Pelagibaculum spongiae: one gene and its partner. The protein of the gene in region 2 interacts with the protein of the main gene of each other region in a pairwise test. Links are inferred from orthologs where the notes say so. Each region holds a gene or a part of one and is shown on either strand. Other genes may lie near its edges. The genes, in order: lpdA and odhB.

Evidence for each region.
Region 1: the proteins of odhB (region 2) and lpdA interact in binary tests that used the Escherichia coli proteins (3 or more experiments, as listed by UniProt). The link is inferred for Pelagibaculum spongiae from one-to-one orthologs.

The regions. Positions count from the first base shown.
Region 1 is NZ_QDDL01000001.1:612,455-620,417, forward strand. Bases 3,217-6,109 are described here. They hold lpdA (dihydrolipoyl dehydrogenase), read right to left. Parts: upstream 5,425-6,109; coding sequence 4,009-5,424; downstream 3,217-4,008. Other genes in these bases: DC094_RS02705 (reprolysin-like metallopeptidase), read left to right, coding at 3,217-3,572; DC094_RS02710 (hypothetical protein), read left to right, coding at 3,572-3,934; aceF (dihydrolipoyllysine-residue acetyltransferase), read right to left, coding at 5,436-6,109. In the rest of the region: DC094_RS02700 (CDP-alcohol phosphatidyltransferase family protein), read left to right, coding at 1-406; more of DC094_RS02705, read left to right, coding at 477-3,216; more of aceF, read right to left, coding at 6,110-7,103; aceE (pyruvate dehydrogenase (acetyl-transferring), homodimeric type), read right to left, coding at 7,138-7,963. UniProt on the Escherichia coli protein: Lipoamide dehydrogenase is a component of the glycine cleavage system as well as of the alpha-ketoacid dehydrogenase complexes.
Region 2 is NZ_QDDL01000003.1:170,134-178,086, reverse strand. What follows is about bases 2,091-4,973. They hold odhB (2-oxoglutarate dehydrogenase complex dihydrolipoyllysine-residue succinyltransferase), read left to right. Parts: upstream 2,091-2,863; coding sequence 2,864-4,084; downstream 4,085-4,973. Other genes in these bases: lpdA (dihydrolipoyl dehydrogenase), read left to right, coding at 4,111-4,973; DC094_RS09705 (2-oxoglutarate dehydrogenase E1 component), read left to right, coding at 2,091-2,835. Outside these bases: more of DC094_RS09705, read left to right, coding at 10-2,090; more of lpdA, read left to right, coding at 4,974-5,553; sucC (ADP-forming succinate--CoA ligase subunit beta), read left to right, coding at 5,631-6,800; sucD (succinate--CoA ligase subunit alpha), read left to right, coding at 6,797-7,669; DC094_RS09680 (hypothetical protein), read right to left, coding at 7,778-7,953. UniProt on the Escherichia coli protein: E2 component of the 2-oxoglutarate dehydrogenase (OGDH) complex which catalyzes the second step in the conversion of 2-oxoglutarate to succinyl-CoA and CO(2).

The DNA of each region.
Region 1 (7,963 bases), on a different replicon or contig from region 2:
AGCTAGGTTACAAGGACCGACTGATCATGGTGGCTATTTAGATATTGTTTTAGATTTCATCTTTTATTCTGCGGTTATTTTTGGCTTTGCATTAGCCAACCCACAGCAAAACGCACTAGCTTCGGCGTTTCTTATCTTCTCGTTTATCGGAACAGGCTGTTCCTTTCTTGCCTTTGCCATTTTGGCGCAGAAACACAAGATAAACAGGGTTCAATTTTCTAACAAATCAATTCACTACTTAGAAGGCATAACCGAGGGTACTGAAACAATTGCTTTTTATTTTTTAATCTGCCTATTCCCTAACTGGTTCTCAATAGCCGCGTGGTTATTTGGTGGTTTGTGCTGGGTCACGACTATGGTCAGAATATGGGGTGGATTTCATACTATTCGTCAAAAAGCTGATTAATAAACCTGTTACAAGCCGTGAATACTTGTCACAATTGGAGGAAAGTTACGAAGTTTAAAAAGGTATATTTATGTTAAAGAAATGGCTACTGGCATGTGCCATTGTTCCTTGCGCACACACCGCTCAAGCAGCAAGTATTTGGACTGATCAAGACAATCGAATAGCAAACAAACAATCAATCGATACCCCAATCAGTACTAGTGGCAATGAAAGATTTTTGACTGCTGATATAGCACAACTTCGCCAACAACTCAGCCAGCCTGGATTGACCAAAACTATTTTGGAATTACCTATTCCAGAAGGTGGAATGATCCGTTTTGAAGTCAAGCTAGACAGTATTATGGCGCCAGAGCTCGCCAGTGAATTTCCGAAAATCAGAACCTTCAAAGGTCATCAAATTGGAAACCCTAGCAATGTGGGGCGGTTCGATATAACACCGCAAGGCTTTCACGCCATGTTCAGCAACAAACAACAGCTGGTTTATATCGATCCGGTTCATGTTGAAACTGATAAGCAATATAAGAGTTATCGCTATTTAAAGCCTTCCAATAGAAATTTCTCTGATCGGGTAATTGGTGAGTTAAACCTAGACAACATCCAGGCAGCAGCAAAAGACCCACAGCAAACTAGCACTAGCGATTTAAGAAAATTTAGAATTGCAGTTGCTGCAAGTGGTGAATATACCCAGTTTCATGGTGGCACTGTATCTAAAGGCATGGCCGCAGTGACTACTGCAATCAACCGAGTCAATCAGCTTTATCAGCGCGACCTTTCAATAAAACTTGAACTGGTCGCTGGCAACCAAGATTTAATTTTCACCAATAAGCGCACCGATCCATTTGATAACACCAGCTACGACATTGACGAAGCAGCATCTGCAATCAACAGCAGAATTAGTTCTAACAGCTATGATATAGGCCATGTATTTAACACCGGCGGCGGTGGCCTGGCTAGTTTAGGTAGCGTTTGCGGTAGATATAAAGCTGAAGGTATCACTGGCTCTGACCAACCAACAGGCGATGCATTTCATGTCGATTATGTTGCCCATGAAATTGGCCATCAATTTGGTGCAGAGCATACATTTAACGGCACTCTTAGAAACTGTAGCGGCGATAACCGGTCTGATAGCTCAGCCTACGAACCTGGTAGCGGCAGCACCATCATGGCCTATGCCGGTATTTGCGAAGATGATGATTTACAGAGAAATTCCGACCCTTACTTCCACACACGCTCTATTTCCCAAATAAATACTTTTGTTCGTTATTCTGGAACATGCTTCAGTAAAGAATCATACCAAAACACTAAACCATCTTCCAACGCTGGCAAGAATTATATTATTCCAGCCAACACACCTTTTCGGTTAGAAGGTTCTGCAACAGATTTAGATAACGATCAACTAAGCTATAGCTGGGAGCAATATGATACCGGTGTCGCTAACTCAAACCTCGATCGCGACAGAGGCAACGGTCCAATTTTTCGAGTTTGGCCACCAAAAGCTACCCCTGTCAGATATCTACCTAGGCTAGAAGATGTCATTAATGGCATTACTGCCAAAGGGGAAACCTACCCAACAACATCCCGCACCTTGAATTTTCGCTTGGTTACCAGAGATGGAAAAGGCGGCGTATCCTATGATTCCAGTCAAATCACTGTCCGTTCAGGTTCAGGGTTCGAAATTACATCTCCCGAAAGCAGTGTAAGCTGGACGGCTGGCAGCCAACAGTCTGTAAGCTGGAATGTTGCTCAAACAAACCGCGATCCGATTAACTGCTCAAGCGTTGATATAAAGATACTTAAAGATATCGAGAGCGATCCTATTCTGATTACTCAAGCTGAGAATAACGGCGCTGCATTATTCACAGTGCCAAACATCACTACTACTAATGCTCGATTAATGGTTAGCTGCAGCGATAATATTTTCTTTGCAATTACCAAGTCAGCCTTGCGGATTACCGGCAGCACCAACAACCAAGCACCGCAGGTCACTGGTCAAAAGAACATCATTGAAGTGATCTCTGGCCAATCATTCACGATATCTCCAAGCCAGTTAACCATCAAAGATTCCGATAGCGATAACTTCACAGCAATCGTTAAATCAGGAGACAATTACACTGTTAGCGGCACACGAGTAACCCCAGATAATGAGTTTACTGGAACCTTATCTATCCCCGTTCAAGTCAGCGATGGTCAATCGTCCAGTAATATTTTTAATATGACCATTGAGGTTTTTGCACCTTTAAGCATTACCGGACAAACCAAGTTAACTTTCGAATCGGGTAAAGCTTTAACTATTTCCACTGAGGATTTACAGCTTTCTGGCACATCAACGGGCATTCAATACACTTTGAATATTCTCCCAGGAAATAATTACAATGTGTCTGGCACAACAATTACCGCCACCAATAATTTCTTTGGTATTTTAACAATTCCCGTTAAGGTCAGCGGTAACCAGCAGACCTCTGCGCTGTTCAACTTGAAAGTACAAGTAACCGTTCCAGTTATTCCTCTAGTTATTACGGGGCAATCCGAGTTAACCGTTGAGTCAGGTAAAGCATTAACGCTTTCTGTTGAAGACTTACAACTTTCTGGAAAATCAACGAGTGTTCAATACACTTTAAATATTCTCCCAGGAAATAATTACAACGTGTCTGGCACAGCAATTACTGCTGACCGTAACTTCTCCGGCACTTTAACGGTTCCTGTAGAAGTCAGCGGTGGCCAGAAAACTTCTGCGCTGTTCAACCTGAAAGTACAAGTAACTGCCCCAGTCATTCCACCTGTTATTCCGCTGGTTATTACAGGCCAATCTGACTTAACTGTTGAGTCGGGTAAAACATTAACGCTTTCTGTTGAAGACTTACAACTTTCTGGAAAATCAACGAGTGTTCAATACACTTTGAATATTCTCCCAGGAAATAACTACAGCGTGGTAAGTAATACGATTACTGCTTCTAGTAGCTTTAGCGGTTTCTTAACCGTTCCAGTTGAAGTTAGTGGTGGCGAACAAACGTCTAGTCGTTTCGATTTACAAGTTTCTGTAACCAAACCGGCTCCTGTTGATCCAGAACCAACCGATCCGGGTGATGACGACAAACAAAGCGGCGGCGGTAGCTTGCCATTATGGGCACTAGCCTTACTGCTATTGCCTGCATTCAGGAGAAAATAGTGAAGCAACTACTAACCGTAGTTGTGGTATCTCTTTTACTTTGTGCCTGCACTTTGCAGGCACAAAGTAATAGCCCTGCCACTGAAAGCCAACCCAAACAGCTATTGGAAACTTCAGCTAAGCAATTAGCCAAAGCCAGCGCTGAAAAAGGTGACACCCGATTATTGTATTTGCCGATCCGAGGTAATCCAATTCCGGGAATCGCTGTAGAACAAAAACAGGCTGCAATCAATAAATGTGGCAGCCAACCCATCAAAGGCTTTAAAGATAATTTTACTGCTGATGAAAAAAAAGATTTATTGAAAAAAATGGCTTTCGCTAAACAATATAATCTAGTGATGATTGATTTTTGTTTTAATTAATTTATTGCCAGCAATAAAAAGCCCGGATGATTTAAAACCATCCGGGCTTTTTATTTAACTTTAATTTATTCCAATTACTTTTTACGTTTTGGAATAAACAAGTCAGTTACTGTACCTTCAAACACTTCTGTCGCCATCATAAAGGTTTCAGTCAGTGTTGGGTGGGGCTGAATTGTCAAAGAGATATCTTCAGCAGTACAACCCATTTCAATCGCTAATGATGCCTGACCGATCAAGTCGCCTGCGTGGCTACCTGTGATGCCGCAACCGATTAAACGGTGGGTATCTTTATCAAACAACACCTTGGTAAAGCCTTCTTCACGACCCATTGACAGAGCACGACCGCTAGCAGCCCATGGGAATGCACCCTTACCGTAGTTCAAGCCTTGTTCTTTAGCCTGAATCTCACTGACACCTACCCATGCAACTTCTGGATCGGTATAAGCAACAGAAGGAATTACCGACGCTTCGAAATAGTTCTTCTCACCGGAGATAACTTCTGCTGCCAAGCGCCCTTCTGGAACCGCTTTATGCGCCAACATTGGGTTGCTGGTGATATCACCAATCGCGTAAATGTGCGGCACATTAGTGCGCTGCTGGCGATCAGATGCGATGAAACCACGATCATCAACTTCAACACCGGCTTTTTCAGCACCAATCAGCTTGCCATTTGGAAGACGACCCACTGACTGCAAGATTTTGTCATAACGCTGGGGTTCAGCAGGTGCTTTTTTGCCTTCGAAAGTAACCCAAAGGCCATCTTCTTTAGCTTCACAAGCAACGACTTTGGTTTCCAGCATGATGTCGTATTGCTTTTTAATTCGCTTCATCAGCGGCTGAACAAGGTCTTTATCACAACCAGGGAAAATCTGGTTCTGCAATTCAACAACACTGATATTAGAGCCCAACGCATTGTAAACCTGCGCCATCTCTAAACCGATAATACCACCACCGATTACCAGCATTTTCTCAGGAACATCTTTCAGTTCTAGAGCGCCAGTAGAGTTAATGATTCGGTCATCCTTAGGCAGGAATGGCAAATCAATCGGGCGTGAACCCGCAGCAATGATGGCATTTTCAAAGGTGATTTCAGTCTCGCCTTCTGGGCCTTTTACCAGCAAAGTATTAGAGCCAGTAAACTCGCCAACACCTTGAACCAGATTAACCTTGCGCTGCTTTGACATCGCTTTCAGGCCGCTGGTTAACTTGGTGATAACTGAATCTTTCCAAGCACGAACCTTATCAATATCGATTGTCGGCTCACCGAAGCTGATACCGTGCTCTGATACCTGCGCAGCTTCATCTTTAACCTTGGCAACATGTAACAATGCCTTGGAAGGGATACAACCAACATTCAGGCAAACACCACCAATTTCAGAAAACTTTTCTACCAAAGTAACTTGCAGACCTAAGTCAGCAGCACGGAAAGCAGCAGAATAACCGCCTGGGCCAGAACCCAGAACAACGGTATGAGTAGTAATTTTTTCCATTAACCGATCCTTTACAGCAGCAGGTTACGCAGATCGTTCAACGCAGCACTCAAGGTGACGATAAATCGTGCAGCCTGTGCTCCGTCAACCACGCGGTGATCATAAGACAACGCCAATGGCAACATTAAGCGTGGCTCGAATTCCTTACCGTTCCAGACAGGCTTCATCTGACTACGGGAAATGCCGAGGATACCGACATCTGGCCAGTTAACAATTGGGGTAAATGAGGTACCACCAATGCCGCCGAGGCTAGAAATAGTAAAGCAACCACCAGACATATCTGAAGGCTTTAACAGCCCTTTACGTGCCTTGACCGAGATTTCACCCAACTCTTCAGCCAGCTCAATCAGGCTTTTTTGGTCAACATCACGAATCACTGGAACCACCAAACCATTTGGCGTATCGACTGCAACACCAATGTGGTAGTACTGCTTGAGTACTAGGTTTTCGCCAGTTTCATCTAAGGATGCATTAAATTCAGGCTCAGCCTGCAACGCATGAACCGCAGCCTTCATCATAAACACTAATGGTGTCAGACGAATGCCCTGCTCTTTCAACTTGGCACCTTTGGCCTTGCGGAAAGCTTCCATCTCAGTGATATCAGCTTCATCAAACTGAGTCACATGAGGAATGGTTACCCAGTTACGATGCAAGAAATTAGCAGTTAATCTTTTGATTTTGTTCAGCGGACGTACTTCAACATCGCCAAACTTGCTGAAATCCATTTTCGGGAAGTCAGCAACTTGCAAACCATTGCCGGCAACCGGCGCACCACTTGTTGCAACCGGAGTTTGTCCCGATTGAACTTGTGTCATGGTTTGTTTAACAAATGCTTCAACATCTTCAGATTTAATACGACCTGAACGACCAGAGCCTTTAACTTGAGTCAGGTTGACACCCAAACGATTCGCCAAACGACGTACCGCAGGTGATGCATAGATATTGCTTGAAACCTGATATAAGGCATTCACTGGCTGAACATTGGCCGGCGCAACCGCTGCTGCTGGACTGGCTGCTTGTGCTACAGGTGCTTTTTCAGCAGGTGCAACTGGTGCAGGCGCTGATTCAGCAACCGGCGCTGGAGCTGATGCTGCGCCAACTGGCTCTAGCATTAACACCAAATCGCCTAGTGAAACTTTATCACCAACAACGACTTTAATTTCAGTCACTTTACCCGCAGCAGGTGCAGGAATTTCCATCGAAGCTTTGTCACTTTCTAGAGTAATGATCGCTTGCTCAGCTTCAATCACATCTCCAACCGCAACATGTACTTCAATAACGTCAACCTGACCGTCTGAACCGATATCTGGAACAGTAACTGGCTCAGGTGCGCCAGAAGCAACAACAGCTGCTGCAACGGGCGCCGCCGCAGGAGCGGGTGCTGCTTCAGCTGGTTTGGCAGCTTCAACTGGTGCGGCAACTTCTGCCGGTGCCGCTTCAACAGCTGCAGAAGCGACTTCCAATTTGATCAGCAAATCACCTTCGCTAACCTTATCGCCAATCTTCAGACAAATTTCTTTTATTACACCGGCTTCAGGAGAAGGCAGTTCCATGGAAGCTTTGTCGCTTTCCAAGGTCACTAATGCATCTTCAACTGCAACGCTATCGCCAACCGCGACGTGTAATTCAATAAGTTCGGAGCTATCAGCACCGATATCTGGAATCCTGATTTCAACCATGACCAGAAAAATCTCCTTTAGCGGAAGCCGCGGACTATACAGTCCACGGAGCCGGCTTGCTGTTGTCGATGCCGTAGCGTTTGATTGCTTCTGCGGCTACTGAAGCTTCGATACGACCTTGATCGGCCAGCGTCTTCAGAGTTGCCAAAACAACGTAACGACGATCTACTTCGAAGAATTCGCGCAATTCAGCACGGGTGTCACTGCGACCGAAGCCATCAGTACCCAATACGGTGAATTTACGCTCGCCACCTTGCGGATCGGTCGGCAAGAATGGACGAATCTGCTCAGGGTAACCACGCATATAGTCAGTCGCAGCAATCACAGGGCCGTCAGCATCTTTCAACAGCTCGGTGATGTAGGCTAACTTAACAGGTGCTTCAGGATTCAGCAGATTTTCACGTTCAACCAGATCGGCTTCACGCTTCAATTCGTTAAAGCTGGTAATACTCCAAACATCGGATTGAATACCGAAGTCTTCAGCCAACATTTCAGCTGCCGCTTCAACTTCACGCAAGATCGTACCGCCACCCATCAACTGGACTTTAATACCCTTATCGCCAACAGACTTCAGCTTGTAGCCACCCTTGAGGATGCCTGCTTCTGTGCCTGCTTCTAGGGCAGGTTGTGTGTAGTTTTCATTCATTGCGGTGATGTAGTAGAAGACGTTCTCTTGCTGGTTCATCATCCGATCGATACCGTCTTGAACGATCACTGCCATTTCATGTGCATAGCAAGGATCGTAAGCAACACAGTTAGGAATCAAACCAGCCTGAATCATGCCGTGACCATCTTGGTGTTGCAGGCCTTCACCCGCTAGGGTAGTACGACCAGCCGTGGCACCAATCAGGAAGCCACGT
Region 2 (7,953 bases):
GGCCTATAAATGCAAGAAAAGTCTATGTCCGAGCTGTTTGGTACATCCCATTTGGATGGAGCCAATGCAGCCTATCTCGAGCAGGCATATGAAGATTACCTGCGAGATCCGAATTCTACCCCTGAAAAATTGCGCACTTATTTCGAAACCTTACCAAGGTTAGAGTCCAATCCAGGGCAGGATATTCCACATTCTGAAGTTCGTGATTATTTTCGAACCTTGGTTCGAAAAACTGGTGGCAGCAAGGTTCAACTATCCGCTGCTGAGTTGGAATTGGAAGCTAAGCAGGTAAAAGTCCTGCAGATGATTAATGCTTTCCGTTTCCGCGGTCACCAAAATGCTATGACTAACCCGTTAGGGTTGCCGATTAGCGATCCGCTGAACGAACTTACACTAGAATTTCATCAATTAAATAGTGCCGATCTGGATACTGTTTTCAAAACCGGCTCTTTTGTTGGTTCCGATGAAATGCCACTGCGCGATATTTATCAGGCGTTGCAACAAACTTATTGTGGATCTGTTGGTGTGGAATACATGCACATTACAGATACCGCAGAAAAGCGTTGGATCCAGCAGCGAGTTGAAAGTCTTCGCGGTAATCCCGGATTTTCTGATGAAGTCCGAATGCGATTATTGCGTCAGCTAACTGCCGCTGAAGGTCTGGAAAAATATCTCCATAATAAATATGTAGGTCAGAAACGTTTCTCACTGGAAGGTGGTGAAACATTAATTCCGATCTTGCATGAAATTATTCACCGTTCTGGTGGCTATGGCGTAAAAGACCTAGTTATTGGTATGGCGCACCGGGGGCGTTTGAATGTTCTGGTGAACATTCTGGGTAAATCTCCTGGTGAATTATTTGAAGAATTTGAAGGAAAACGCCGTGAAGGTTTAGCGTCTGGTGACGTTAAATATCACCAAGGTTTTTCTTCTGATGTGCAAACCGAAGGTGGCCCAGTCCACTTGGCATTAGCATTTAATCCATCGCACTTGGAAATTGTTTCTCCAGTGGTTATGGGTTCTGTTAAAGCACGTCAAGAGCGTCGTAATGATGAAACCCACGATCAGGTGCTGCCTATTACCATTCATGGTGACTCGGCATTTACCGGACAGGGTGTTGTTATGGAGACATTTAATATGTCTCAGGCGCGTTGTTATAAAGTCGGTGGCACAATTCGTCTGGTGATTAACAATCAGGTCGGTTTCACGACTTCCAATCCAACTGACACTCGCTCAACTCTGTACTGTACTGATGTTGCGAAAATGATCGAAGCACCGATCTTCCACGTTAATGCAGATGATCCTGAAGCTTGCTTGTTCGTGACCCAGTTAGCGCTGGATTACAGGATGCAGTTTAAAAAGGATGTGGTCATCGATTTGGTTTGTTATCGCCGTCATGGCCATAACGAAGCAGACGAACCAGCAGCAACCCAGCCTGCGATGTACAAAATCATTCGTAATTTGCCAAGCACGCGTGCGATTTATGCCGAGCGTATTGTCAATCAAGGTGTATTGGATTCCGACGGAATTAAAGCAGCGACCGAGCGTTATCGTAATCTGCTAGTGGCTAGAGATCGCGTGGTTTCAGAGCTGCTTGAAGGTGAGCAGAGCAAGTTGGCAACCGATTGGTCAAAATTCATCGGACACCACTGGGAAGCGCCGCACGATACAACAGTTCCTGCCGATCACTTGCGTAGTCTGGCTAAGTCTTTAGAGCAGCGTCCTGATGGCGTTGAACTGCAAGGACGTGTTGCCAAAATCTACCAAGATCGCCAAAAAATGGCGGCGGGCGCTCAGCCGGTAGATTGGGGTTTTGCTGAAACACTGGCATACGCCACTTTGTTAGATGAGGGTCATCCGGTACGGATTTCTGGTCAAGATTGTGGTCGAGGTACTTTCTTCCATCGTCATGCTGTTTTGCATAACCAGAAAAACGAAGGTGAATCTTACACGCCTCTCGCTAATATCAAGCCAGATCAACCCAGCTTTACCGTGATTGACTCGGTGTTGTCAGAAGAAGCGGTTTTGGCATTTGAATATGGTTTTGCGACAGCAGAGCCGAATGCGATGGTGATCTGGGAAGCCCAGTTTGGTGATTTCGCCAACGGCGCCCAGGTAGTAGTCGATCAATTTATCAGCTCAGGCGAACAGAAATGGGGCCGTTTTTGCGGCTTGACCATGTTCTTGCCACATGGCTATGAAGGCCAGGGCCCGGAGCACTCATCTGCGCGACTGGAACGTTATCTGCAATTATGTGCTGAGCACAATATGCAGGTTTGCGTACCGAGTACTCCAGCGCAGGTGTTCCATATGATTCGTCGTCAAATGCGCCGAATCTATCGAAAGCCTCTGATTGTGATGACACCAAAAAGCTTGCTGCGTCATCCATTGGCAACATCCACTATGGGTGATTTGTCATCAGGCACTTTCGAAACCGTCATTGGCGATGTGGATAGCCTGACGGCAAAAGATGTTTCACGAGTGGTTTTGTGTAGTGGCAAGGTTTACTACGACCTACTCAAAGTACGTCGTGAACAACAGTTAGATAATGTGGCAATTGTCCGTGTTGAACAGCTATATCCATTCCCAGAAGACAAGCTAAAGGCAATTTTGAAGCCTTATAAGCATGTTGGGGAAATTGTCTGGTGCCAGGAAGAACCCATGAACCAAGGTGCATGGTATTCCAGTCAGCACCATTTCAATGCTTGCCTGACTAAAAACCAGGTGCTGGTTTACGCCGGACGTGAAGCTTCAGCTTCACCTGCTGTCGGTTATTACTCTTTGCACGTTGAACAGCAAAACGGGCTGGTTAACGATGCGCTGGGCATTAAATGAATAAAATTCAGAGAAAGGGATCGACACAATGACAATAGAAGTCAAAGTCCCGGTACTACCCGAGTCAGTTGCAGATGCAACCATTCTTACCTGGAATAAGCAGGAAGGGGATGTGGTAGAAAGAGATGACGTTCTTGCTGAACTGGAAACTGACAAGGTTGTACTGGAAGTGCCAGCGACTGAGTCTGGTGTGCTTGGAAAAATTCTCAAGCAGGAAGGTGAAACAGTAGTTGCCAATGAATTGTTAGCAGTCATTGAGGAAGGTGCGGGTGCTGTGCCAGCTGCAACTGAGGCGGTCGCTTCGGAAGTAGCAGGCGATGCTAATGCAGCATCTAGTCCAGCGGTTAGAAGATTGTTATCCGAACATGATTTGGATGCAGCTTCGGTTAAAGGTACCGGTAAAGGCGGACGTATCCTTAAGGAAGACGTTCTAGCTGCAGCCAAAACATCTGCTGCACCTGCACAGCCAGCTCCAGTAGCTGCTGCGGCACCTGTTGCAAAAGCGGCGCCAGCACCAGTTGCACCAGTGGTAGAGCTTAACGATTCTGACCGTGTAGAAAAGCGTGTGCCCATGACACGTCTACGGGCCAAAATCGCAGAGCGTCTAGTCGATGCTCAGCACACCACTGCAATGTTGACCACCTTCAATGAAGTCAACATGAAACCAATCATGGATCTGCGCAAAAAGTACCAAGAGCGCTTTGTTAAAACCCATGATGTAAAACTGGGTTTCATGTCGTTCTTTGTCAAAGCAGTTACCGAAGCGCTGAAGAAATTCCCTGCAGTGAATGCATCAATTGATGGCAGCGATATTGTTTATCACGGCTATTTTGATATCGGTGTTGCAGTTTCTTCGCCTCGTGGTTTGGTGGTTCCGGTTGTTCGTAATACCGATCAAATGGGACTGGCAGATACTGAAAAGAAAATCATCGACTATGGCCAGCGTGCAACTAAGGGCGCAATTGCTCTGGATGAAATGCAGGGCGGTACCTTCACCATTACTAATGGCGGTACTTTTGGCTCGATGATGTCAACGCCTATCCTCAATCCGCCACAAAGCGGTATTCTGGGTATGCACGCAATTAAAGAGCGTGCGATGGTGGTTGATGGTCAAGTGGTTGTTCTGCCAATGATGTATCTGGCATTAAGCTACGATCACCGGATTATTGACGGTAAAGAAGCCGTTCAATTCCTAGTAACTGTTAAAGATTTGCTGGAAGAACCAGCACGTTTGTTACTGGATCTATAGGTTTTCGAGCGAGCTGAGGTTATTTCATGTCAGATCAATTTGATGTCGTCGTGATCGGTGCAGGCCCTGCAGGTTATGTTGCTGCAATTCGTGCTGCACAGTTAGGCTTGAACACCGCTTGCGTCGATAAATGGATTAACGCCGAGGGTAAGCCATCCCTCGGTGGCACGTGTTTAAATGTGGGTTGCATCCCTTCTAAAGCATTACTGGAATCTTCCGAGAAGTTCCATGAAGCACAAGAAGGTCTGGCGGCACACGGTATTAAATTATCCGCTGCGCCAGAAGTTGATGTACCCGCAATGATTGCTCGCAAAGACGACATTGTTAGTAAATTAACCGGTGGCATTGCCCAGCTATTTAAAAGTAATGGCGTTACCAGTATTGCTGGGCAGGCAAAATTGTTAGGTGGTCGCAAAGTTGAAGTGACCGATGCCGATGGCAATGTTCAACTGCTGCAGGCTGAAAATGTGATCATTGCAACCGGTTCTATCCCGGTCGATATTCCAGTTGCTCCAGCAAATGGCGATACCATTGTTGATTCTAGTGGCGCATTGGAATTCACCGAAATACCTAAACGTTTGGGTGTGATTGGTGCTGGTGTGATTGGTTTGGAGCTAGGCAGCGTCTGGCGCCGTCTTGGTTCAAAGGTTGTGCTGCTTGAAGCACAAGAAACCTTTATGCCAATGGCCGATCAAAAAGTAGCTAAAGACTTTCTTCGCCAATTAAAAGGTCAGGGTATGGATGTTCGCCTGGGTGCTCGGGTGATTAAATCTAGCCAGACTAAAAAAGGCGTCAAGGTTACCTATGAAGATAGCAAAGGTGAGCATACTTCAGAATTTGACAAGCTGATTGTTGCGGTGGGTCGCCGTCCAGTCACTCAGGCTTTATTAAGTTCTGAAGCAGATATTTTGCTGGATGAGCGTTCATTTATTCATGTTGATGATCAGTGCCGTACCAATCAGCCAGGTATTTTTGCCATAGGTGATGTAGTTCGTGGCCCGATGCTTGCTCATAAAGGTTCTGAAGAAGGTGTGATGGTTGCAGAAATTATTGCAGGCCGTCAGCGTCATATGAATTACGATGCGATTCCTTCAGTGGTCTACACCCATCCGGAAGTTGCTTGGGTAGGTAAAACCGAAGAAGAACTGAAAGCTGCCGGTGAAAAATATCGCGTTGGTCAGTTCCCATTTGCCGCCAGCGGCCGTGCTATGGCAATGAATGCCAATCAAGGTATGGTTCGTGTGATTGCAGATGAAACAACGGATCAGGTATTAGGCGTACATATCTGTGGCCCACAAGCGGGTGAATTAATCGCTCAAGCTGTGATCGCTATGGAAATGCAAGCTACTGCCGAAGATCTGGCGTTAACTGTTTTTGCTCACCCAACACTGTCTGAGGCACTGCATGAAGCAGCTTTGGCAGTTCATGGCGAAGCAATACATATGGCTGCACCGAGAAAAAAACGCTGATTGCTGCAGCGTTGATTGGTCAGTAATAAAAGCCAAGTAAGTACAATTTAATTCAAATAACTAATCGGAGCAGTTGCATGAACCTGCACGAATACCAAGCAAAACAACTTTTTGCTGAATATGGCCTTCCAGTCTCAGTAGGTCACGCAGTGGATTCCGCCGATGCGGCAGTTGAAGCAGCCAAAAAAATTGGTGGCGATAAGTGGGTCGTCAAAGCTCAGGTACATGCTGGTGGCCGTGGTAAGGCTGGCGGTGTAAAGCTAGTTAGCAGTGAAGAAGAAATTCGCGAATTTGTTAACAGCCAAATCGGCACCCGCTTGGTGACCTATCAGACAGATGAAAATGGCCAGCCGGTCGATAAGATTCTGATCGAAACCTGCACCGATATTGCCGATGAGCTCTATTTAGGTGCGGTGGTTGACCGCGCAAGCCGTCGTGTGACTTTCATGGCATCTACTGAAGGTGGCGTGGAAATCGAGAAGGTTGCGGCGGAAACACCAGAAAAAATCCTTAAAGCTGAAATTGACCCAATGGTTGGCGCTCAGCCATATCAAGCGCGTGAATTGGCTTATCAGTTAGGACTAGATCCGCAGCAAGTGCGTCAGTTCACCAAGGTCTTTATGGGCCTGTCGCAAATGTTCACCGATCTGGATCTGGCGTTGATCGAAATTAACCCGCTGGTGATCACTGAAGAAGGCAATATTCTTTGCCTGGACGGCAAGTTATCGGTTGATGGTAACGCGATGTTCCGTCAAGCCAAGCTTCAGCCAATGCATGATCCTAGCCAGGAAGATGAGCGCGAAGCGCTGGCTGCCAAATGGGAGCTGAACTACGTTGCTTTGGGCGGAAACATCGGTTGTATGGTAAACGGTGCCGGTTTGGCAATGGGTACCATGGATACCATTAAGTTGTTTGGTGGCGATCCAGCTAACTTCTTGGATGTTGGTGGTGGCGCAACCCGTGAACGGGTATCGGAAGCGTTTAAAATCATCTTGTCCGATGACAACGTAAAGGCAGTATTGGTTAATATCTTTGGCGGTATCGTGCGTTGCGATCTAATTGCTGAAGGTATTATTGGTGCGGTAGAAAGTGTTGGCGTTAATGTTCCAGTAGTAGTTCGTCTGGAAGGTAATAATGCACAGTTAGGCCGAGACAAACTCGCCGAAAGCGATTTAAATATTATCGCGGCTGAAAGTCTGTCAGACGCCGCTCAGAAAGTGGTTAAAGCAGCGGAGGACGTGGCATGAGCATCCTGATCAACAAGGACACTAAAGTAATTTGCCAAGGCTTTACCGGTGCACAAGGTAGTTTCCACTCTGAGCAAGCCATCGCTTATGGCACTCAAATGGTTGGCGGCGTTACGCCGGGTAAAGGCGGCCAAGTTCACTTAGGTCTGCCAGTATTTAATACGGTTGCTGAAGCAGTCGCAGAAACAGGCGCTGACGCAAGTGTCATCTACGTTCCTGCACCTTTCTGTAAAGATTCAATCCTTGAAGCTGCAAGTGCTGGCATCAAACTGATTGTTTGTATTACTGAAGGCATTCCAACGCTGGATATGCTGCAAGTTAAAATCCGTTGTGATGAATTAGGCGTGGTTCTAATTGGTCCTAACTGCCCGGGTGTAATCACTCCAGGCGAATGTAAAATCGGTATTATGCCGGCGGCCATTCACCTGCCAGGTAAAGTGGGTATCGTATCTCGTTCCGGTACTTTGACTTACGAAGCGGTCAAACAGACCACCGACCTTGGTCTTGGTCAGTCGAGCTGTGTTGGTATCGGTGGTGATCCAATTCCAGGTAGTAACTTCATCGACATTCTGCGCCTGTTCCAAGATGATCCTCAGACTGAAGCGATCATTATGGTGGGTGAGATCGGTGGTACTGCTGAAGAAGAAGCAGCTGAATTCATTAAAGCCAATGTAACCAAACCTGTGGTTTCTTACATTGCCGGTGTTACTGCACCAGCAGGTAAGCGAATGGGTCATGCTGGTGCGATTATCGCCGGCGGTAAAGGTACTGCAGCTGAGAAGTTTGCAGCACTTAACGCAGCTGGTGTTACCACCGTGCGTAACCTGAGCGAAATTGGTCAGGCAGTTAAAGACGTATTGGAAGCTTAATTTTTCCGATCGTTTGGTCGATGGTTTGACCAATAAAAAAATCCCCATTCGCCAAAGCGGATGGGGATTTTTTTGTTATCTGGAAAAAGTAATTTTCAGATAAAACTTCTAATTCTTAGCTTCAAGCTGCGCCAGAATTTCACCGGTACGCTTGTTGAACAGAACGATCTGATGCAGTTTAGCGCGTAAGCCATAGTATTGATCAATATGGCGTTTTGCTGAGGCAACGTTTAAATCACGGCTTTGCTGCCAGCTACCGGCGCAATGTTGTAAAGTTGGGCAAA